DNA from 3 places in the Paenibacillus sp. FSL H8-0548 genome. Region 2 is predicted to be linked to each of the others. Evidence: riboswitches for the same ligand, from Rfam matches in the RefSeq annotation. Region 2 holds a riboswitch; each other region holds the start of a gene.
The links. Region 2 has a riboswitch for cyclic di-GMP ahead of MHI37_RS00425 (transglutaminase-like domain-containing protein). Riboswitches for the same ligand answer to the same signal wherever they lie in the genome.
Positions count from the first base shown of each region.

Region 1: another riboswitch for cyclic di-GMP. It lies ahead of MHI37_RS28935 (SpaA isopeptide-forming pilin-related protein); the one in region 2 lies ahead of MHI37_RS00425 (transglutaminase-like domain-containing protein).
Region 3: another riboswitch for cyclic di-GMP. It lies ahead of MHI37_RS02155 (hypothetical protein); the one in region 2 lies ahead of MHI37_RS00425 (transglutaminase-like domain-containing protein).

Region 1 is NZ_CP152049.1:6,853,793-6,861,499, reverse strand. Features, by position in the region: gene MHI37_RS28950 (stalk domain-containing protein) at 1-489, shown strand, start outside; gene MHI37_RS28945 (sensor histidine kinase) at 565-1,725, shown strand; gene MHI37_RS28940 (response regulator transcription factor) at 1,733-2,461, shown strand; gene MHI37_RS28935 (SpaA isopeptide-forming pilin-related protein) at 3,017-4,504, opposite strand; cyclic di-GMP riboswitch class II at 4,536-4,619, opposite strand; gene MHI37_RS28930 (hypothetical protein) at 4,868-5,329, shown strand; gene MHI37_RS28925 (helicase-related protein) at 5,477-7,693, shown strand; gene MHI37_RS28920 (ComF family protein) at 7,690-7,707, shown strand, end outside.
Region 2 is NZ_CP152049.1:84,219-91,925, reverse strand. Features, by position in the region: rRNA gene MHI37_RS00430 (16S ribosomal RNA) at 46-1,600, opposite strand; gene MHI37_RS00425 (transglutaminase-like domain-containing protein) at 1,951-2,760, opposite strand; cyclic di-GMP riboswitch class I at 2,774-2,851, opposite strand; cyclic di-GMP riboswitch class I at 2,903-2,981, opposite strand; gene lysS (lysine--tRNA ligase) at 3,156-4,673, opposite strand; gene greA (transcription elongation factor GreA) at 4,833-5,309, opposite strand; partial or broken gene MHI37_RS00410 (tRNA-dihydrouridine synthase) at 5,673-5,888, opposite strand; gene MHI37_RS00405 (helix-turn-helix transcriptional regulator) at 5,916-6,128, opposite strand; gene folK (2-amino-4-hydroxy-6-hydroxymethyldihydropteridine diphosphokinase) at 6,080-6,634, opposite strand; gene folB (dihydroneopterin aldolase) at 6,612-6,998, opposite strand; gene folP (dihydropteroate synthase) at 7,025-7,707, opposite strand, start outside.
Region 3 is NZ_CP152049.1:472,253-479,959, forward strand. Features, by position in the region: gene MHI37_RS02135 (ATP-grasp fold amidoligase family protein) at 1-94, shown strand, start outside; gene MHI37_RS02140 (lipopolysaccharide biosynthesis protein) at 231-1,682, shown strand; gene MHI37_RS02145 (GDP-mannose 4,6-dehydratase) at 1,759-2,751, shown strand; gene MHI37_RS02150 (acyltransferase) at 3,668-4,267, opposite strand; cyclic di-GMP riboswitch class I at 4,847-4,931, shown strand; gene MHI37_RS02155 (hypothetical protein) at 5,292-6,005, shown strand; gene MHI37_RS02160 (stalk domain-containing protein) at 6,104-7,036, shown strand.

The DNA of each region.
Region 1 (7,707 bases), 580 kb from region 2:
AAGCTAAAGCGCGTCTATGTCGTTACCATTGCTGAAGGACAGGATGAGCGTATCGCTGCAGGCTCTATTGGACTAGATAATATGAAACTGCAGTATCCGCCTTCCGTTGCGGTAGCCCAACCCGCAAAGATTGTAATGACAGTAGGGAATCCTTCCGCATCGGTAAACGGGAAAGCGTTGAAGCTGGATTCTGCACCGCTAGTACTGAACGGAACTACGTATGTACCGGTTCGTTTCGTATCGGATGCGATGGGCTCTAAGCTGCTATTTAACGGCAGTACGAGTCAAGTAACGGTTTTGCGCGGCAATAAGCTGATGGAGATGACCATTGGCAAAAAGGATCTCATTTTGAACGGAGTGCTGCAAACCTCCGAGCTTGCGCCGATTATTCGCAACGACCGGACATTGATCCCTGTTCGGTTGTTTTCAGAGAAGCTGGGGCTAAAGGTTGGTTATGATGGGAAGACCAAAAAGATTACCATAGATTAACCCCTGACGAAAGATATCCAATCTGTGGTATGATATAGTAGATTGACCTTTAAAAAGAAAGGTTGCCGATCTGTTGTGGACCACCTTACAGTAGATATAAATCGAGTTATTAAAAATGCGATCGAGGTTATGGAAGACAGTAAATATCAGATTTATGAAATATGTGAATCGGCGCGTACGGAGCTTGAAGCGCTTGAACAGGAGCTTGAGGTTGTGCTTCAGGAAACAGTGAAGACGATCGATAAGGTCGATCAGCTGGAGCAGGATTACCGCCGTGCGCGTGTACGATTGACGGAAGTCAGCCGAGATTTCGTACGCTACAAGGAAGATGATATTAAGTCTGCCTATGAGAAGGCTACACAAATTCAACTAGATCTGATGGTTTACCGCGAGAAGGAGTCCTACTTGAAGGCGCGTCGAGATGATTTGCAAATGCGTGTTCGCAATGTGGAAACTTCAATCGAGCGGGCTGAAACAATTGCTTCACAAATAAATGTTGTACTTGAATATTTATCTGGAGATTTGAATCAGGTTACTCGGATACTGGAATCGGCCAAAACAAGGCAGCTGCTTGGCTTGAAGATCATACTGGCGCAAGAGGAAGAGCGAAAGCGGATCGCTAGAGAGATTCATGACGGCCCGGCTCAATCTCTCGCAAATATTGTTCTTCGAACAGAAATTGCAGAACGTATGCTTATCAAGCAGGAATTTGTGATGGTACAGGAAGAATTAGTAGATTTGAAAGGACAGGTTCGATCAGGCCTTGAGGAAATACGCAAAATTATATTTAATTTGCGGCCGATGGCGCTGGATGACTTGGGACTCGTACCGACTCTTCGTAAATTCACGCAGGATTTTGAAGAGAAAACGAAGATACATACGGTTTTCGAGCTGAATGGAAAAGAAGCTCGGTTGCCCTCTGCTATGGAAGCAGCTGTATATCGTTTGGTTCAGGAAGCCTTTACTAATGCTCTAAAGCATGCGAGCGCTTCTCATATCGTGCTCGAAATAAACTTTCAGCCTAATCACCTTTCACTCGTCATCTATGACAATGGCGTTGGTTTCAATAGCGATTTAATCGAGCAGGATGCTAGTCGAAACGCACATTTTGGATTAGTAGGGATGAGAGAGAGGATAGAGCTGATAGAAGGAAGGATGGATATAGACTCAAATCCCGATAGTGGGACGAAAATTATAATAGATATACCAACAACTGCCGAATCTAGAAAGGAGTAAGATGATGATGATCCAAAAACCTGCAAGCAGCGCGAATACAATCAAAATTTTACTTGCGGATGACCACCAGCTTTTTCGTGAAGGACTCAAGCGGATTCTGAATATGGAAGACGATCTTGAAGTTATTGGCGAATGCGGAGACGGCATTCAAGTGATGGAATTTTGCAATCATACGATTCCAGAAATCGTATTGATGGATATCAATATGCCTATCGAGAACGGTGTTGTTGCAACGGAACGATTAAAGAGCCTATTTCCTGATGTAAAGGTTATCATTTTATCTATTCATGATGATGAGAGCTATGTGTTTGAAACGCTTCGCAAAGGGGCGACAGGTTACCTGCTTAAGGATATGGAAGCGGAATCGCTAATTAACGCGATACGTTCAGTTGTTCAAGGGCATGCGTACATTCATCCTAAAGTTACGGGCAAATTGATCAACCAGCTTCGTCGCATGACTTATTTGGACGAAATGGGCATTGTTTCAGGAGCAGCTGCTGCTAAGGAGCCGGGAGTGAAGTTTGTCGCAGGCGACGATAGCCCGCTTACTCGCCGCGAGGCGGAGGTATTGCGTCTAATGGCTGAAGGCAAGAGCAATAAGCTAATCGGAGAGTTTTTGTTCATTAGTGAAAAAACAGTAAAAAACCATGTCAGCAGCATTTTGCAAAAAATGGAAGTTGACGATCGTACACAAGCAGTTATTCAATCGATAAAATATGGCTGGGTTACTTTGTAGCAGCTTACATACAGCGAGAAGTCCCGCACCTTAGGTTGCGGGACTTCTTCGTATAGTCAAACCGATAAACTCCAAGAATGAGAAGCGGCACTCCCAAAAGTGATATGCTTGCTTAAGCAACTGATGGGCAAGCGAAAACCACCCGACCTCTAGACTTACTTTAGGTAAGCCTCGAAGCAGAAACCTTCGAAATCTACGGTTGCTTTTCATATCACCAACAAACACAGGCTTAATCATACGCCGAACGGCTAACGCGCAGTCTTCTTGGCTGCGAAGCTTTTCGCGTACCTGGTTTTTTTAACTCAAGTAGTTGGTAATTTGCACCTATGTGTTCTTATTCGCACGAAATGACCATCCTCCGCCACTAATCCCACCTAAAAAGGGGCTATCCCACCTTGGTCAATGACCTTATGGGAAGCCCCCTTTTTTTGAAATATAGGAAAGTATATCATTTCGCAATGCTTTCTCTATATTTTTGGGAGTGAAACGCGCTGGCGCCGCTAAAGGACGGCGACAGCCGTTTCACCTTGTCATGAAGTAAATTTGTACATTACGTTAGCGTTGTTTTCTTTGCTTGCGCAGTGAGGTGAAACCAACAGTCAGTGCAAAGGCACCGATAAGATAATATGGAATTGGACTGGAGTCCCCTGTTTTTGGAAGGGCAGCGAGTGGAACTTTATTTTCGCCTAAGTCAACAATCGTTTCGATTGGGACTTCATCACTGACACCTGCATTAACTCCTCCTATCGGTGTATCCTCATCCTCTAGATCAATTAATACATCTGGTGTTTCTGAAGGCGCAGTACTTGTCGTAGGTGCAGGAGAGGTCTCCGTTGTAGGCGTAGTGTTTGTCGTAGGTGTAGGAGAAGTCACTGTTGTAGGTGTAGAGCCTGTCGTAGGTGTAGGAGAGGTCTCCGTTGTAGGTGTGGTGCTTATCGTAGGTGTGGGAGAGGTCTCTGTTGTAGGTGTAGGACTTGGCGGTGTTGTTGGTGTTGGCGTAGGGCATAACTCGCCACTGTTCACAAGGGATATCGTTTTATCACTCCCCCAGTGAAGATTTAAAGTATTTGGAGCGATTGGATCGGTTATTTCGGCGGTAGAAATAATTGGAGTTGAGGCTGCTCCTGCAACAGTTCCTCCACCCGTTTGAGGTGAGCCTGTAATATCCCATGTGTAAGGAACTTCAATATCGCTCTCGTTGATGACAGTCCAGTTTCTTGTTTGATTTGGATCGGCAGAGCAAGCGGCTTCTAATTTTAGCTTAGGGGTGTTGATGACGACTTTTAGCTTTGAGGAATCCATGGTGACTGCTATTTGCTCGGTTATCGCCAGATCTGTAGTGAAGCCGTTCAAGGTTTGCTCTTTTAATACGTAGTTTCCAATCGGAAGATCATTGAATTGTAGAACTCCATTGACGTCCGTTGCTCCGGTAGTGTATAAAACGTCATTTTTCCAGAGCTCGAAGGTAATACCGGCATGTGGTGCTCCGTCTACATGGTTCAAGAATTTATTAATTGTGATATTTCCTTTACAGGTGTTGGTAAGCTTAAGCTTCCAGCCTAAAATTTTATCGCCATGAGCACCCACACCTAATGTGATAAGCTCTTTGCCGCTGTAGATATCTAATTGATAAGGGAGGCATTTTGGGATATTAATCGTGATCGAATGGCTCCCAGCTTTCGGATATTCAATCGTCTTGCCGTTAAAGTGCGTCTGCAAGAGGTAGGGAATTGTAGTTTCATTTGGGCCAAGAGTCCAATCCTCGGGGGCCGCATAGGAGGAAAAGCTTACTCTCACACAATCGAGCTTGGTTTTGAAGGTTGCTGTTGCTGTGCCGTCACCATTGTCTACGATGCTTGCGTTAGTTGCTTCCACATTTATTTTGTCGTCTGAATATTGCTGACAGCTATTTTCGATAATCGGGTCGGTTGTGGCCGAGCCTCCGCTGCTTCCTGCATCCGCCATGACCAGTGAGCCAAGCGCTAATGAAAGAATTAATAAAATGGATAAACTTACAGAAACCCGTTTTTTCCAATAATACATTAAGCACTCTCCTCTTAGATAGGTAGTGTGGTTCTAAGAGGGCCGGTTACACTACTAGCTCCATATAATCCAAGTGTCCAAATGCAGATTATATTTCATCGCTTCCCTGGTAGTTATGGATAAGTAAAGTCCACCTTCTCCCTCGATCATTATGCTCACCATCATACAACTACAAGGATATAGTAAAATGATAACATATATTGTAAATTGCTCAAGGGTGTTTCTTTGTCGTATTTTGACTATTATGATTCGGTAAAAGCGGGCTGCTGTTTGGCTTTTGGTGCATTTTGTCGTCTTGTCCCTCAGGTGGGTAACCAGTGGGCTCATCTCAGCATATAGTGTCACAAAGAGGAGGTGGCCGCTATGCTTGAGCTTCTATTATTAGTCATTGGCTGCTATGTTCTGGCTGCATTATTCGTGCATCTGGCGTATCGAATTTGGCGTGGAAGGCAGCGTTCCAGCCAGCATTATGTGCTCGTAGCGGACGATCGGCAGAGAAATTTGGAGTGGTACGTACGTTCGTTATTTTCATTTTCACGCAGAATGGGTCGAAATGTGCGTTTGACCATTGTTGATCATGGTGTCTCAGAAGAGACGCGAGCAATGGTTGACCGTTTGGCTAGAGGAGGCCGGGAGGTTAACGTTCACCCTAAAAAGCAAATACAAATGACAGAAAATGATGATAGTAAGCGCTCACAAATGAAGGGGATAGAGGGGACCCAGCTTTTGTGGCTGCTGCAGGCTGAGGGCATCGTTTCGCAAGCGGATCATGCGGTATTAATTGATTTGCAAAATCCGTCAGATTTGTCGAAAATGCCATTTTAGTATATGATTATGGTAATTTCATACAAAGAGTGAAGCACACTCCATAACGCAGGCTGCGTCGATGAGTGTGTTTCTTTTCGTTTATGCAGCCGTTGGTCGTTATGCTCAGTGTGCTCGATACTGACAAGCGATCGGGGGCGAATTAGGATGAGGGTTCAAGTGTATATCGTAGAGGTGCGCAAGCAATGGAAAGCTAGGCTGACCATCAACTCTGAGGTGGATAAGCATTATTGGATGAATGGGCATTTCGAAGAGGCCGGCTGCTTAAATGGTGAGCTTGCTCATTCAGGCTGGCTGCTGCTGGAGGAGCTTCCGCTTTCTGATGCCTCTCGCGCAGTGGAGCTATGGGATATTGCAATGAGGAGCGGGAGTGGAGTTTGGAAAGAGAGGCAGGCAGTTGTTGATTGTGTAGGAGCGATTGAGCTGCTGCTTGCCTGTACTCGGGAGGCAAAGCTTGAAGCGGAAAATGGACAGGCAGCACGCTGGAAGTGGCGGTGGCAAAGGAGAATCCATCCTGTACGGACTGCGGAGTGGGATAGAGAAGGCTTGCTTCGATTAGGTGTGGTCTGGGAGCGGGAGAAAAGGAGAAGTGCAGCGGAAAGGTATGGGGAGCAGAAGGAGGGAAAGAGCGGGATCGGTGTGATTGGACTGAGTGAGAAAAGGACGAGTTTAGCGGGTAGTTATAGTGAGCTGAGGGAAAGAGCGAATGCAGCGAGCTGGTATGGAGAAAATGAAGGCAGATCTAGAGAAACATATGCAATGAAAGGGCCTATGCTCAGCGTAAGCACGCTGGGCCTGGTCGCGGCATGGGCGGAGCTTGCCGCGGATGTATTGCAGGGACGTGCGCTATTGCGCAGCGAGGCGCACGCCCTGCTCACTGGCGCAGGGGGACCCGGTGCCGCGGCAAGCTGGAGCGCAGTGCTCCAGCTTGCTGCGCTGCTCGGGCGGGTGCGCCTTGGCGGATCAGTCGCCGCTGAAGCGGGCGTGCGAGTGGACGGGTTGAGGCGCCGCAGGCGCGAGTGCAGCTGCTTGCGCTGCGGGAGTGGCGAGGCGAAGCTGCACCGCACGGCATGTGCTGCGTGCGGGCGGGTTTGCGCCTATTGCACGGCGTGCATTGGGATGGGGCGGAGCCGGGAATGCGAGCTGCTGGTGATTGGACAGCGAGCTGCCCAGTTGAAGCGAAGTGCGGAGCAGGGCGGGACGAAGCAGGCTATGCAGCAGATATCAGCAGAGCAGAGTCTGGGTAAATGGGGACTGAGCCCTGCTCAGACTGCGGCTGCTGCCAAGGCGCTGCGTTTTGTTGAGGGACAGGCTGCGGAGTCGACACAGGCAGGAGGGAGAGAATCCGCTCCCAAGAGAGATTTTCTTCTTTGGGCTGTAACTGGGGCGGGCAAGACGGAGATGATTTTCCCGCTGTTGGGATCGGTACTGCAGCGGGGCGGCAGGGCGCTTATTGCAACGCCGCGCCGCGACGTTGTAATCGAGCTTGATCCGCGCATTCGGAAAGCTTTCCCTGCGGCGTCGGTTGTTACCTTATACGGTGGAAGCGCGCAGCGCTGGGAGAGCGGAGATATTACACTGGCTACTACGCATCAGCTGCTGCGATTTTACCAAGGGTTTGATCTAGTGGTCATTGATGAGCTGGATGCTTTTCCCTATGCCGGCGATCCCATGCTTCACTACGCTGCAGACAAGAGCTGTGCACCTGGCGCCGCTCGGCTGCTGCTTTCTGCCACGCCGCCAAGTGAGCTGCAGCGTGCAGCAAAGCGCGGCAAGCTGCCGCATGCGAGGGTGCCAGTACGCTATCATCGCCATCCACTTCCTGTGCCTAAGCTGCTCCAAATTCCAGCCGTACAGCAAATGCTTCAGCAGAGAAGGCTGCCATCGAGGCTGCAAGCCGCGATGCAGAAGTCGCTCATGCGCGGTGCTCAGCTGTTCGTGTTTGTTCAGCGGATTGCTCAAACCGAGCCAATGGCTGCCATGCTGCGAGATGTGCTGATGCAAGGGGCAGTAGCGGCGACCTCCTCACAAGATGCGGAGCGCGCGGAAAAGGTTCAGCGTTTCCGCACACGTGAGATCAGGGTGCTGGTCACCACGACGATACTTGAGAGAGGAGTCACGATTCCAAAGAGCGACGTCTATATATTGGATGCAGATGGGCGGTTGTTCGACGAGGCCTCCTTAGTTCAAATGGCAGGTAGAGCTGGCCGCTCGGCAGATGATCCGTTTGGGCAGGTATATTTTTGCAGTCGTGAACGCAATCATGCTCAGCTCTCTGCGGTGCGTCATATTCAAACGATGAACCGCATGGCTCGCAAGCACGGCTACTTGCTCCCCGCAGGCAAAGGAGGCTCGTCTACATGATCGCCTCGCTATTC
Region 2 (7,707 bases):
CTGCCAAGTTTATCCGAACCTCATCGGGTTCGGGTATTTCCTTAGAAAGGAGGTGATCCAGCCGCACCTTCCGATACGGCTACCTTGTTACGACTTCACCCCAATCATCTACCCCACCTTCGACGGCTAGCTCCCTTGCGGGTTACCCCACCGGCTTCGGGTGTTGTAAACTCTCGTGGTGTGACGGGCGGTGTGTACAAGACCCGGGAACGTATTCACCGCGGCATGCTGATCCGCGATTACTAGCAATTCCGACTTCATGCAGGCGAGTTGCAGCCTGCAATCCGAACTGAGACCGACTTTGATAGGATTGGCTCCACCTCGCGGTTTCGCTTCCCGTTGTATCGGCCATTGTAGTACGTGTGTAGCCCAGGTCATAAGGGGCATGATGATTTGACGTCATCCCCACCTTCCTCCGGTTTGTCACCGGCAGTCATCCTAGAGTGCCCACCCAAAGTGCTGGCAACTAAGATCAAGGGTTGCGCTCGTTGCGGGACTTAACCCAACATCTCACGACACGAGCTGACGACAACCATGCACCACCTGTCTCCTCTGTCCCGAAGGAAAGCCCTATCTCTAGAGCGATCAGAGGGATGTCAAGACCTGGTAAGGTTCTTCGCGTTGCTTCGAATTAAACCACATACTCCACTGCTTGTGCGGGTCCCCGTCAATTCCTTTGAGTTTCAGTCTTGCGACCGTACTCCCCAGGCGGAATGCTTAATGTGTTAACTTCGGCACCAAGGGTATTGAAACCCCTAACACCTAGCATTCATCGTTTACGGCGTGGACTACCAGGGTATCTAATCCTGTTTGCTCCCCACGCTTTCGCGCCTCAGCGTCAGTTACAGCCCAGAAAGTCGCCTTCGCCACTGGTGTTCCTCCACATCTCTACGCATTTCACCGCTACACGTGGAATTCCACTTTCCTCTTCTGTACTCAAGCTTTGCAGTTTCCATTGCGACTTGGGGTTGAGCCCCAAGTTTAAACAACAGACTTACAAGGCCGCCTGCGCGCGCTTTACGCCCAATAATTCCGGACAACGCTTGCCCCCTACGTATTACCGCGGCTGCTGGCACGTAGTTAGCCGGGGCTTTCTTCTCAGGTACCGTCACCTTGGGAGCAGTTACTATCCCAAGCGTTCTTCCCTGGCAACAGAGCTTTACGATCCGAAAACCTTCATCACTCACGCGGCGTTGCTCCGTCAGACTTTCGTCCATTGCGGAAGATTCCCTACTGCTGCCTCCCGTAGGAGTCTGGGCCGTGTCTCAGTCCCAGTGTGGCCGATCACCCTCTCAGGTCGGCTACGCATCGTCGCCTTGGTGAGCCGTTACCTCACCAACTAGCTAATGCGCCGCGGGTCCATCTTTAAGTGATAGATTGCTCCATCTTTCCCGGCTCGATCATGCGATCAAGCCGCGTATCCGGTATTAGCATTCGTTTCCGAATGTTATCCCAGTCTTAAAGGCAGGTTACCCACGTGTTACTCACCCGTCCGCCGCTAAGTATCAGAGATGCAAGCATCTCATCAACTCCGCTCGACTTGCATGTATTAGGCACGCCGCCAGCGTTCGTCCTGAGCCAGGATCAAACTCTCCATTTTGGTGTTTGAAATGCTCATTACTTTTTTATCGCTTTTTCGCTTATCCCGAGGGATTTGCGAGGCAGTTATTACTCGTTGTTCAGTTTTCAAAGAACAATGTTCTCTTTCGTGTCATCCGCTAATGTCTCGCAGCGACAAGAAATAATATATCACGAGTGCCTATGTGAATGCAAGTCTTTTTTATAAAACATTTAAAAATAATGAATACAACATGTTTCATCCCAATAATACCCTCAATATCACATCATCGTGTACTTCAGCATTCCATCCTTACATCGCACATCCTGCTGCCTGTCGGTACACAAAGAAACGGGCCTGCGTATGAACGCAAGCCCGTTTCTTTGTGTGTATTAATATTCCTTAGCGATCGTATACTTCGATGCATCCTTGATTAGATCCATCTTCTTATTGCTGTTCTTGTATCCAGCATCTACAGTCGTATCGATAGTAACCCATTTGCCATCGAGATAAACCTGATTCCAAGCATGATAAACATCTACATAGCTCGAATCGCCCATCAATAGCTTAGTCGGGATTCCCACACTTCGGAGCATGCCAGCAAACAATGATGCATATCCGTAGCAAATGTCTTTTTGTGCTTTAAACGTACGATCGATGTTGGGTAGGTAATCGACCGATAAGCTCTCAGCCAATTTATTATCATATTTAATGTTAGTTATGATGTAGTCGTAGATAGCTTTCACTTTATCTGCATCGGTTTTTTTGTTCTTCGTTAATTCTTTAGCTTTAATGACTGCGCTGCTTGTGCTTGTCCAATCAATATTTTGAATCGAGTTCAGATACAGAACATTACTATCCTTCAAGTTCAAAACTACGGTTTCTTTCTTTAGCTGTTTATATTTATTACCTGTGGTATTCTCGAGCAGCGATATTGTATATTCACCATTTCCAAGCTGCAATGGAAAGCTTTCACTTTTCTTGCCCGCTGTAATGTTATAGGTATAATTCGATTTGCCTTTAGCAATGAGCAGCTTCGTTGTTACTTTTGTATTCGCTGCATATTCTACTGAAACAATCCCAGCGCTAAGCTTGTCCTTATTTAGCCAGTTATCAGTACTATTTCCGCTTGCCTCTGCAGTGGTAACATTAATCGATGCAAAGAGGACAAATGCTGCAATTAACACCATTAGTTTACGCATTCAAAACTCTCCCTTCGGTAGCTGGCTGCCATCTTCAGAAGGCCCTTTAGCTTTGCGTCCCTACCTTTCGATAGGTTTGCCATTATCGTGTGAAGCTTTATTAAAGGTAAACTACTTAATAAACAAAAAAAAAGCATGTCCATTCGGTAGCTGGCTGCCATCTTTCAGAAGGCCCTTTAGCTTTGCGTCACTGCCTTTCGACAGCTTTGCCATTATCGTGTAAAGCTTTAATAGTTATATTCTACCATGACAATCTATTAAAACAATAGCCTACTCACATAAAACATTAGTAATTTGCTAGATTTTAAGCTTTGATGCCACAAAAGCTCAAAAAAAAGAACCGCCTGCAGCAATTGCCAGGCGGTTCGACGATTATAGACTTATTGTCAGAAGAACTATTCGTCTCTCATATGAGGGAACAACAGTACGTCACGTATCGATGGTGAGTCTGTCAGCAGCATAATCAAACGATCAATACCGATGCCAAGCCCGCCGGTTGGCGGCATGCCGTATTCTAGCGCGCGGATAAAATCCTCGTCCATTTCATGCGCTTCATCATTGCCATGCTCACGCTCAAGCAGCTGTGATTCAAAACGCTCGCGCTGGTCGATCGGATCATTAAGCTCAGTAAAAGCGTTCGCATGCTCACGAGCTACGATAAACAGCTCGAAACGGTCCGTGAACCGCGGGTCTGCCTCGCTCTTCTTAGCTAGCGGAGAGATCGCAACTGGATGACCGGTAACAAAGGTTGGCTGAATAAGGGTATGCTCGCCAAACTGCTCAAAGAATGCATTAAGAATATGACCGAATGTCATATGAGGCTCTACAGCAACCTTGTGCTCCTTCGCTAAACGATGTGCTTCCTCATCGCTCATCTCAACACCAAAATCAACGCCTGTCAATTCTTTAACAAGCTCCACCATAGAAACACGACGCCACTGCGGAGTCAGATCAATTTCTTGACCTTGGTATGTGATTTTCGTTGAGCCCAGCACCTCTTGTGCAATATGTGCGATGACATTTTCTGTGAGTGCCATAATATCCTTGTAATCGGCATAGGCCTCATACAGCTCTATCATTGTAAATTCAGGGTTATGACGTGTAGACATCCCCTCGTTCCGATATACGCGGCCAATCTCATATACCTTCTCCATGCCGCCTACGATAAGCCGTTTCAAATGAAGCTCAATCGCAATACGCATGTAGAGCTGCATATCGAGTGCATTGTGATGGGTTTCAAACGGACGCGCCGCCGCGCCGCCTGCAATAGAATGAAGGGTTGGCGTTTCAACCTCAAGGTAGCCACGAGAATCTAAATAGCGTCTCATAGACTGAATGATTTTTGAACGAGTAATAAAGGTTTGCTGCACCTCAGGGTTTACAATAAGATCAACATAACGCTGACGGTAACGAAGCTCAACATCTTTAAGTCCATGATATTTGTCGGGCAATGGAAGCAACGATTTAGTCAACACTTCAATATCAAGCGCTTTGACCGATACTTCACCAGTATTGGTTTTAAACACAACGCCCTCAACACCGATAATATCCCCAATATCCAAAATGTCGAATGCAGCGAACTTATGCTCAGCAACACTATCCTTGCGCACATAAATTTGAACCTTTCCGCTCAAATCCTGTATCGTCGCGAAGCCCGCTTTACCCATACCGCGCTTCTGCATAATACGGCCCGCAATACGGACTTGCACGCCTTTTTCTTCGAGCTCATCTTTAGCAAAGCCTTCATAGGCTTGTACAATGTCTTTAGCATTATGAGTGCGCTCGAATTTCCGTCCGAATGGATCTACGCCTAGTCCTCTAAGCTCGTCCAATTTGTCTCTACGAATTTGCAAAAGCTCACTTAGCTCCTGCTCGTTGTTTTCATGTTCCAATGCTTTCATCTCCTTGGTCATTCGGCAAGCATAAGCGGCAGTCGCCGGAACTATTACAGCAAAATCTCCCCTTTGGGAGAGATTCAAGCAAAGTATATGCCTAGGCTGTTTACATTCTTATAGTGTAAACGTTCAAAAAGCTTCCGACAAGGAAGCTTTCCGATTCGCACATAGCAAGCCTTATTTGGTAATGTCGATAATTTTGTATTGAATAATGCCGACTGGTACATTTACTTCCACGACTGTGCCTTTTTTCTTACCCAAAATCGCTTTACCAACCGGACTTTCATTTGAAATCTTGTTTTGCAAAGGATCGGCCTCCGCTGAGCCAACGATGGAATATTTCATCGTATCGCCATACTCCATATCCTCAACCGTTACAATCGAACCGATACTTACAATATCAATATCGATATCATCATTATTTATTATGCTCGCGAAGCGCAGCATTTTCTCAAGAGTAAGAACACGGCCCTCAATAAATGCTTGCTCATTCTTCGCATCCTCATACTCTGAGTTCTCGCTTATATCACCATAGCCGATTGCAACTTTAATACGTTCTGCAACCTCACGACGTTTGACCGATTTCAGGTTTTCCAATTCATCCTCGAGCTTCCGCAGCCCTTCTTGAGTCAGAATGATTTGCTTATCGTTCATCTTCCCGATTCTCCTGTCATGTGACTAATTTTTCATACCTTGTATGAACTCACTGTTACTTAATATATTACGCTTCTTCAGCATCATACCTCTGTTATATGAAGCGTACTTGATGTGTACGTTAGATTATATTGCACGATTATATTGCAAAGGTACCCTGAATGTCAATCTAAGCCAACGGAGCTATTAAAACCGTTTCCGTTCTAGCTATTACAGCAGAATCCGCTTAGTATCGGCTTTTGTCGAACTATGTCGGATGACTGACAAAACAGGGCAGCCCGCTTAAACGATTGATTTCGGTTCTAGTAAGCTACCTCTTCAGCAGCTCCTGCTTCTCCTGCCGTCGGGTCACGTCCGGTCTCTTCCATTTACGGGAATGGATACCGCTTCCTTAACATCTCTTATAATGTCCCAATTCGCCTTGCCTGTATACAATTGCTCACGTGTAAACCCCTGCACGCTATCAGCTTTACCGCCCACATGCTCAACAGCGCGTGCATTCTCAACCGCATACACATGCTGGTCATCCCAGCCAATACGCATTTTCACGGTTACTGGCTTATCAGCAGCATCTACGATTGTATAAACCGCTTATTTCTTGTTTCGTTATTCACGATTATCCGACATAAGTTCCTCGTAGCTAATTCCTAACGTCTTGGCGATATGACTGAGCAGCTTTGGATCTGTTTTTCTTGTTCCACGTTCTAATGAGCCTAGAACAGCCACCGATACGCCAAGCACCTTGGCCAGCTCCTGCTGTGTATAGCCCTTCAGCTTTCGAAAGGCTCTGACGCGCTGCGCCAATTGAGTATTTTCCATAATGTGATGCCTTCCTTTCCATCAAGAAGCGCCGCTCTGGATGCTGCACTCACCTCATCATACAGCTGATGGGATTCATCCATAACATCATTCAGCGGTACAAGCACAAATGACCGCTCCAGCATGCGTGGATGCGGTAATGTCAGCTCCTCTTGATCCATTCTGACATTATCATATAGGAGAAGGTCGAGGTCAATGGTTCTAGGTCCCCAGCGCACTTGTCGAACTCTCCCTAATTCCTGCTCGAGGGCAAGCAGCTGTCTCAGCAGCATCAGCGGAGTCAGCTTAGTTCTCACAGCTAATGTCATATTAAGAAATGACGGCTGGTCAGTGTAGCCTACAGGATCTGTCTCATACATACCTGATACCTTGCTCACTTCTATAGCGGGGTGTGCGTCAATTAAAGCAATGGCTGATAGCAGCAGCTGCTCCCGGTCCCCCATGTTTGACCCTAATGCAATGTATGCCTCTGCCTGTGCGCCGTTAAACGGGAATTGTTCGTCCATTAGAATCCCGCTTTCTGCGCAGCTCTACCGTAACTCCATCAAAATGGATATCAAACGGCGGATTCGGCTTGGTTACTCGAACCGTTACTTCATTTACCATAGTATAAGCTTCCAGTACTCGGGATGCAATGTGACCTGTTAAAGCTTCAATCAGCTTGAAGGGCGCACCCTCTACAATGCTTTTTGCAAGTGCGTGGATATCCGCATAATTGATCGTGAGGCTGAGGTCGTCCGTTTGCGCAGCCTGCTCTAGATCCATATTCAGCTCGATATCAACATAATACTTCTGACCGAGTTTATTTTCTTCTGGGAATACGCCATGGTACCCGTAAAATTTCATCCCTTTAATGATCATTTTGTCCATGATTGTACGTCACACTCCTAACGGTGTTAACTGCGATATAGAATTGCATCTGTCATAAGTGCTGTCCGTTTGATTTCACCTACATCATGCACTCGCACGATTTGGGATCCCTGTGCAATGCCGAGAGCGACTGTCGCCGCCGTTCCCTCGACAAGCTCATCTACAGGCAGATTAAGCGTCTGCTTGATAAATCGCTTGCGGGAAGTACCCAGAAGCACTGGATAGCCTAACTCGTTTAGCTCAGATAGCCGGCCGAGCAGCTCAATATTTTCCTCGTGCGTTTTGGCGAACCCGATACCTGGATCGAGCCATATCAGGTCATCCGCAATACCAGCAGCGTGAGCAATGCTTACGCTGCCCTTTAGATCAGCAATGACATCTGGAACAAAATCATTATAGTCACCCGAATGGCGGTTGTGGTTGATAATAACTGGACATCCATATTCAGCTGCAACAGCGGCCATATTAGGATCATCCTTCAAACCCCAAATATCATTTATAATATGTGCACCCGCCTCCAACGCTTGGCGTGCCGTTTCGGCTTTATAGGTATCAATAGAAAGCGGTATATGAGGCAGCACTTTGCGCAGCGCTCGAATCACCGGAACAATCCTACGCAATTCCTCTTCCACACTTACAGGCTCAAATCCTGGGCGAGTAGACTCTCCGCCAATATCGAGAATATCAGCACCCTCTTGGACCATCGCTT
Region 3 (7,707 bases), 390 kb from region 2:
GGGTTCTGGATTTGAAAGGTTTATGCCGAGCTCTTATGATGATCTACTGGGTAGTTGGATAGACTTATCTTTACAGAATGAGAACATGAAATAACGAATACTGAAACGATTAAAAGATTATATGGGTATTTAATGGTGAAATTTGAGATTATATAGGGAGTAACTCGGAATTAGCTCAATATGCTTATTATATTGAAATAAACAAACCGCAAGATCAGAGGAAGAGAGCCTTGGACAATAATGATATATCAAAGAAAATAGGTAAAGCGGCAAAATGGTCTACAATTACTGAAATAGCCGCGAAACTAGTAACACCTGTTACAAGTATGATATTAGCAAGGCTATTAGCCCCAGAAGCATTTGGTATTATAACAAGTATAAGTATGATTGTTAGTTTAGCAGATATGTTTAGTGATGCTGGATTTCAAAAGTTTCTAGTACAACATGAATTTAAAAATGAAGAAGAGAAAAACAAAAATGTAAATGTAGCTTTTTGGTCTAATCTCGGCCTATCGATATTTCTATGGGGATTAATAGCTATATTTTGTAAACCAATAGCGGAGCTGGTGGGAAATCCAGGGTTAGAAATAGCACTTATAGTTGCTGCGGTTCAATTGCCTTTAACATCTTTTTCAAGTATACAAATGGCGCTCTTTAAACGTGACTTTAATTTTAAATCACTCTTTTTGGTTCGCATTGTCTCCGTGTTTATACCTTTTGCTATATCGATACCATTGGCCCTATTGGGATATGGTTTTTGGGCACTAATAATAGGTAGTATTTGCGGACAATTATCAAATGCAATTTTACTGACTGTAAAATCTAAATGGAGACCAAGGCTATTTTACAGACTTGCAATATTGAAGAAAATGCTATCTTTTAGCTTATGGTCATTGGTTGAGGCAATTTCGATCTGGTTGACATTGTGGATTGATGCGTTGATTATCGGTAATGCATTGGATTCATATTATCTGGGATTGTATAAAACTTCTCTAAATATGGTTAACGCGCTTATGGGAATAGTAACCGCTTCATTTATTCCTATATTATTTTCTGCGCTGTCTAGGCTTCAAAATGACGAATTAGGGTTTAATAAGATGTTTAACAGTATTCAAAAATTAGTAGCATATTTAGTTCTTCCAATTGGGCTTGGTTTATATCTATATAGTGATATAGCTACTCAAATAATGCTTGGTGATCAATGGGCCGAGGCCAATAAAATCATTGGAATTTGGGCGCTAACATCCTCTATATTAATTGTTTCTTCAAACTTCAATAGTGAAGTTTATAGATCGAAGGGTAGACCCCAGCTATCCTTTGCAGCACAAATGATACATTTAGCATTTTTAATACCGGTTTGTTTAATTAGTCTGAAATCAGGGTTTTGGGATCTGGTTTATTCAAGGGCATTAATCAGATTGGAGAGTGTAGTAACCGGAATTATCATAATGAAATTCATTATTAAATTCCCGATAAGAAATATATTTAATAATATAGGTAAACCAATTATGTGTACTCTGTTGATGGGGTGTTTAGTAATGATATTAAGACAGCTATCACAATCAATGGTTTGGAGCATTCTATCAATAATAATTTGTGTAATTGTGTATGTTATTACTGTTGTCTTAGTTGCTCGAAAAGATGTTAAAACTTTTCTTGGGTTTGCAAATAAGAAGTTCTAGGTCATGAGGGCTGAAATTGTCCTTTGTTTTTATGGAACATTAAAGGATATCTAGATCTAAAAGGAGTTGATAGTTAATGACCACAATCGTTGTTACAGGGGGAGCTGGCTTTATTGGCTCTCACCTATGCGAAGCTTTACTGCAAAAAGGGCATAAGGTAATTAATATTGATTGCTTCAATGATTATTATGACCCAGCAATTAAAAGAAACAATGTTATGGAAACGCAACAATTAGTTGAGAAGCTCAAGCTAGCTGATGATTGTTATACGGTAGAAGAGGGAGATCTTCGGGATATCGATTTTTTGAATCGTGTATTTGAAGAAAATCAAGTGGATATGATTGTACATCTTGCAGCCTATGCAGGAGTAAGACCTTCTATACAAAATCCGGTTCTTTACACTGACGTTAATATTAATGGAACGGTAAACCTTCTAGAAATGAGTAAAAAGCACAATATAAAGAGCTTTGTATTTGCTTCTTCTTCCTCTGTCTATGGAAACAACACGAAGGTGCCATTCTCTGAGGAAGATGTTGTCGATTTCCCTATCTCTCCTTACGCTGCAACTAAAAAAGCAGGAGAACTTCTATGCCATACTTATCATAGTTTATACAATATTAATATGGCTTGCTTGCGATTTTTTACTGTATATGGTCCAAGACAACGTCCGGATCTTGCGATACATAAGTTTACAAAGTTAATTTCTGAAGGGCGGCCTATTCCTTACTATGGTGACGGTTCTTCGGAGAGAGACTATACCTATATTGAAGATATTATCGATGGGGTTATTAAGGCTGTCGAATGGGCAAGTGAAGGTGAAAAGAAATATGAAGTATTTAACCTCGGGGAGTCAAATACGATCAACCTGAAAAGAATGGTCGAAGCAATAGAGGACGCTCTAGGGAGAAATGCTGAAATCAATAAAATGCCTATGCAGCCTGGAGACGTGAATCGGACTTTTGCGGATGTGAGTAAAGCGAAAAAAGTGCTGGGCTATAAACCATCTTGGCATTTTGAAGATGGAATTAGTAAGTTTGTTGAATGGATGAAATCGGTGGAAAACATTTAAGAATAAATTCCAATGTCTCTATGTGACGAATTGAATGATCTCTGTTGGATAGAATATTAGTATTTCTGTTCGGATTCAGCACTTACTTGAATGTGAATGGTTGCCGAACTGCCTTAAAGTATTAAGGGCTCATGCTATTTGGATGCTAGGTATATGCGTAATATAAACTCGTTAAGGCGCAAAAGTACACTTGTCGATAAAAGAAAAAATTGTAGTTTGCGCGTCAAAGCACTAAATTCTGTAATCAGTTCTTATCGATTAAGCGTGAGCTGAAGAGTGGTTTTACCAATAAGACAATATATCACCTACGAGGGTCAAATCCACACTGTTCTAAATATTAAATGAATATGGTTCTCAGCAGCGGTCCCGCAGGTTTCTTAGGTTTAGCTTAAACCAGTTGGATGAGAATACGGCTTCCTTATTGAAGAACTTGAGATTGATAACAACGAAGCATTAAAATTCCTATTATAGGAAGAAAAACTATATTTCACCAATACACTTCATGCTGTAAGTGGTAAGTAGTAATATCTAGAGTCTGATTGTGACAGAAGAAGCAAACAGCTGAATCCATTAAATTTTCTGATATATTTAATTAGGACGCCCCAGATTCCAACATCTGGAAGCGCATGACAATATGTTGTCTTGTTCGATCTCACCTCTTCTATCTTTCTGCGTATTTAAATCATAATACACTATGTTTTATTTTACATGGTACAGACTATTTGGGATTTACCAATGTACATACTCGATAAAGGTAAACTTTTAAAAATTAAATGATTGACTTCGAAAGTTTTCAGCAGAAACTGAATGTTGTTCAGATACAATGATTATTGTGTGTACAACATAAGCTGCGAGTATTACTCATACGTATATAAACTAATGTAAATACATAATGCAACAAATAGTGATTGAGCATTTACTCGAAAACATTAATAGAATCGACACTTTTTATTACTTTAGCAGGATTGCCCCCAGCAACTACCATAGGGGGAATGTTTCTTGTTACAACGCTACCAGCTGCTATTACACTACCTTCTCCAATGGTTACGCCTGGAAGAATAATAGAATTAGCACCAATCCAAACGTTATTTTTGATAACAACAGGATTAGAATCACCAATTGTATTAATACGATTAGAGGGATTATCGAAAGACAAATCATGGCCACTACCATCTATGATTTGAGTATTGGCAGCAATCAAGCAATTCTTTCCTATTGAAATTTTCTCATAGGCGTGAATACAAGTACCATGAATTCTTGTATTATCACCTATAATTATTTCAGCGTTGGGTCTATCTGCATATAGCTTAACGGGTGAATGCATGTTAATGTGATAGCCCTTGTTTCTAGAATTTAATGTTACATTATTTCCCATTACTATCTTTCCTCCATTTCTAATATCCACAATTGGGGAGTCAATTACTTTTAGTTTTGTACCAAATGTGAGTCCTTTAGTTCTCTTGAGCTTATTAAAGATTAATTTTCTTTTAAGTCGATATATGATTTTTTGTAACATGAAAATATCGTCTCCCTATAATAGTATATAGTTGTATAATAACATTTAATTCATTATTAGGTTTACCAAAGTGAATAATATTTGCTATTAAGTTAAGTATGATCCATTAATAAAAAAACACAGTAAAAAATGGCGGAACAGTAAACTTTCTAAACAACACGTAAGTACCTTTTTATGAGGAAGATGATTTTGATTTTCCTGTCTCTCCGTATGTTGCAATGAAAAATGGTATGCTTCTGTGTCATACTTATCATAGCTTATACAGTACAATCAGCTTGAAAAGAATGGTCGAGGCAATAGAGGATACATTAGGAAAGAATGCTGAAATCAATAAAATATCTCTGCAGCTTGGAGATGTAAATAGGACATTTGCGAAAGTGAGCAAGGCAAAAGAAGTATTAGGATACAATCCTTCTTGTGATATTGAGGACGGGATAAGGAATTTTGTCGAATGGTATAAAGCTTCAAATGACAAATAAGCAATAACATATAGGCTGCTCTGTTCAATTTTTCCATTCAATCCTATACATCCCCCTACAATTTTGGTACGATACCACTAAATAAACAACTGCATAAACCGTACGATAAAGGCAAAACCATTGAAAAGTGGTGACGCAAAGCTAGAGGGGCTTATCTGTAATCAGAATGCCAGCCAGCTATCGAATATCGTACCTCCCGTCGTGGTTTATGTGAATAAATGGAGGGTCTTCATATGCTCATACGCGAAATTTTTGTACGTGAGTGGCATCAGCTTTGTATTGCATTTCATGAAAACCTATGGGAAGATTGCTTGGATGAAGAAAAGCGCATGGAACTCTATTTAAAGATCATATATCATAAGAATAAATTAGCGGCAGTCGCTCTTCCGTAAACCAACCCTTAGCGTACCCGTTATCGTTAAGAAGATGTTATATCCCAAGCTGACGCCTTATCCGTATAAGGTATCAGCTTGTTTTTTTTATCTAATAAAAGGAGAATCATATGTGGATATTGCTCTTGCAACCGCACATATGAACCAAAAACAATGAAAAAATGGAATATGAAACTTGCTATTCTTGCAGGTGCTGTCGTAATTATTGGTCTTGTGATCTATGGTGGTACGAGCTTGTATTCCAAGCTGAATCAAGTGAATGAGTTGAATGAACGTTTAAATGAATCGGCTGAGGCAGCCGAAGGATTGGAATCACCGGTTCCGACAAAGGAGCCAGCTGATCAAATAGAACAGACACCGGCTGCTGAGCCCACGCTAGCCCCAGAGCTAGTACCTTCTACTCAGCCTGACGATGTCATTCAGCCTACTCCCACTGCAACTTTGACACCTGAACAAGCGTCTAATAACGTAGACAAGGGTCAGAAGCCGGAGAAAGCAGCCACGAGTTCAGAAGAGAAGTCCCGGAAGAAGAAAGAAATTGATGCTTCGGTCACTGCCAAGCTAGATAACCTGAAGTCATCCTGCCAAGCAGCTAGTAGAAGTCTAATTCAGCAGATCACGGATGAGCTGAGTGGTAATGAGGATGCTACGCTTGCGGATATTCAGTCCAAGTATCTGAGTAAGGTCATAACGGCAGAGTCGGATTGTGATTTAAAGTTTAATGAATTGATAAGCAATGCCAAGAGTGAGTATAAAGCAGCCGAACTAGGCGATCAGCCCTTTCCTGATTGGAGCTCGCAATACGAGAATGCGAAGGCAGGGGCTAGAGCCGATGCGCTTGCTGCTATTGTAAATTCGATTAAGTAGCTATATAAGTTGAATTTAAAAAATGATCTACTCGCACAGCGTACAAAACGTAAATTTCTAGTTCAACTTATATGGTTCTATTATTTTGAGGAGGATCTATGAAACAGTCACGTATATTATCTATTTTTCTTGTTGCTATGATGCTATCTTCCGTATTTGCTGCCGCTGTATCGGCAGCGACGACAACAATCAAGGTCAAGACACAGCAGATTGGTCTGCAATTTGATGGACAAGCGCTTAAACTGCCTGACGGTCAGTATTCTTTTATATATGAAGGACGTACTTATGTGCCAATCCGTTATATCTCTTACGCGCTGCAAAAATCTGTGCACTGGGATGGCGCGAAGGCTGCAGTCTCAGAGCCGACAGAGAAAGAGCTTGCTGCGCTGAAGAAGCAGCTTCAAAGTGCAGCTGCGGGCAGCCAGAAGCCACAGGCAAGTGTTGAAATTGCGATTCAGCCTGTAAAGGCATCGTTGGTATTCGATGGGAAGACGGCATCCTTGCCGAGTGGGCAATCCATTTATAACTACAAAGGCTCTATCTATGTGCCGATTCGCTTCTTGTCTGAGTCAGTAGGGACGCAGATTAGCTTTGACCCTATTACGAAGACAGTTAGTGGAGAGTCTGCTGCATATCGAGCTGGGCAAGGAACAGGTGGAGGCGCCGTCGACGGTGGTACTACTGGTAATGCTGGCAGTGGCGGAACAGGCGGCGGAGTGGTTAAACCGACTTATGAGCAAATTACAGCAGATACCGAATTAAAGCTTGCTGCTTTGAAAGAAAGCTGCTGGGCGACTCTGACGGATATTGGTCTTCAATACCTGGCGGCAAGTGCTGTGGATCAACCTAGCATTAAGGAAAAAGGGCTTCAGAAGCTGAACAATTGCTCTGTAAAGTTTGAGGCGATTATGTCAGATGCTACAGCTAAGCTGACAACAAACGGATATAGCACGGATATTATTGCTACTTACCGTGATACCTTCAACAAAGAGCTGGAAGCAGGAAGAGCTCTTGCGGAGGGCATAGCTTAAAAACACAAAAAAAAGGGACAGTAGTGAAGTTGCATCGACTTCTCTATTGTCTTTTTTTTTGATAGTAAAGACACTACCAAAGTCCTAATTTTTACGTTAAACTACTATTATTAACAAATTTACAATCATACAGCAGCGCAGATGAAATAAGTGTGGCTTAGCAAAGTCACCTTTGAATAGAATCCATGAAGCAATATTAGTCTTATCCAATGATTGCTTGATTATTCTTTAAAGAGGCTGCTTCCTATGGGAAGGGTGAACAGTTATCAAAGATAATATCCTAAATAAGCAACAGCTAGAGCGAATGATAGAGATGCTTCGGCAGGAAATGGTCGGAAAATTGTTGTTGAGCCAGTCTTATCATGCTGAAGAGGTGTTAGGGGCGAGTCAAGCTCTGGATCGAGTATTAAATTGTTATGATTGTTTACGCTTTAATAGAAGCTGTGAGAATGAGATGAAATGTGAGTCACGCTCTCTATTGTTAGGAGATTCTTATGTTATTTAAAGAGGCGTTTACGTTTATTGTTTCTATACTTATACCAATAATCCCCGTTCTCATCTTTGAATAGCCGTATGCCAAATATTTTTAAAGGTGTAGATAATTCGGTAAACATTAAATAACTGGACATAGGGATCTCCTCGCTTTAGTTCTTATTTAGTTATAATACCAA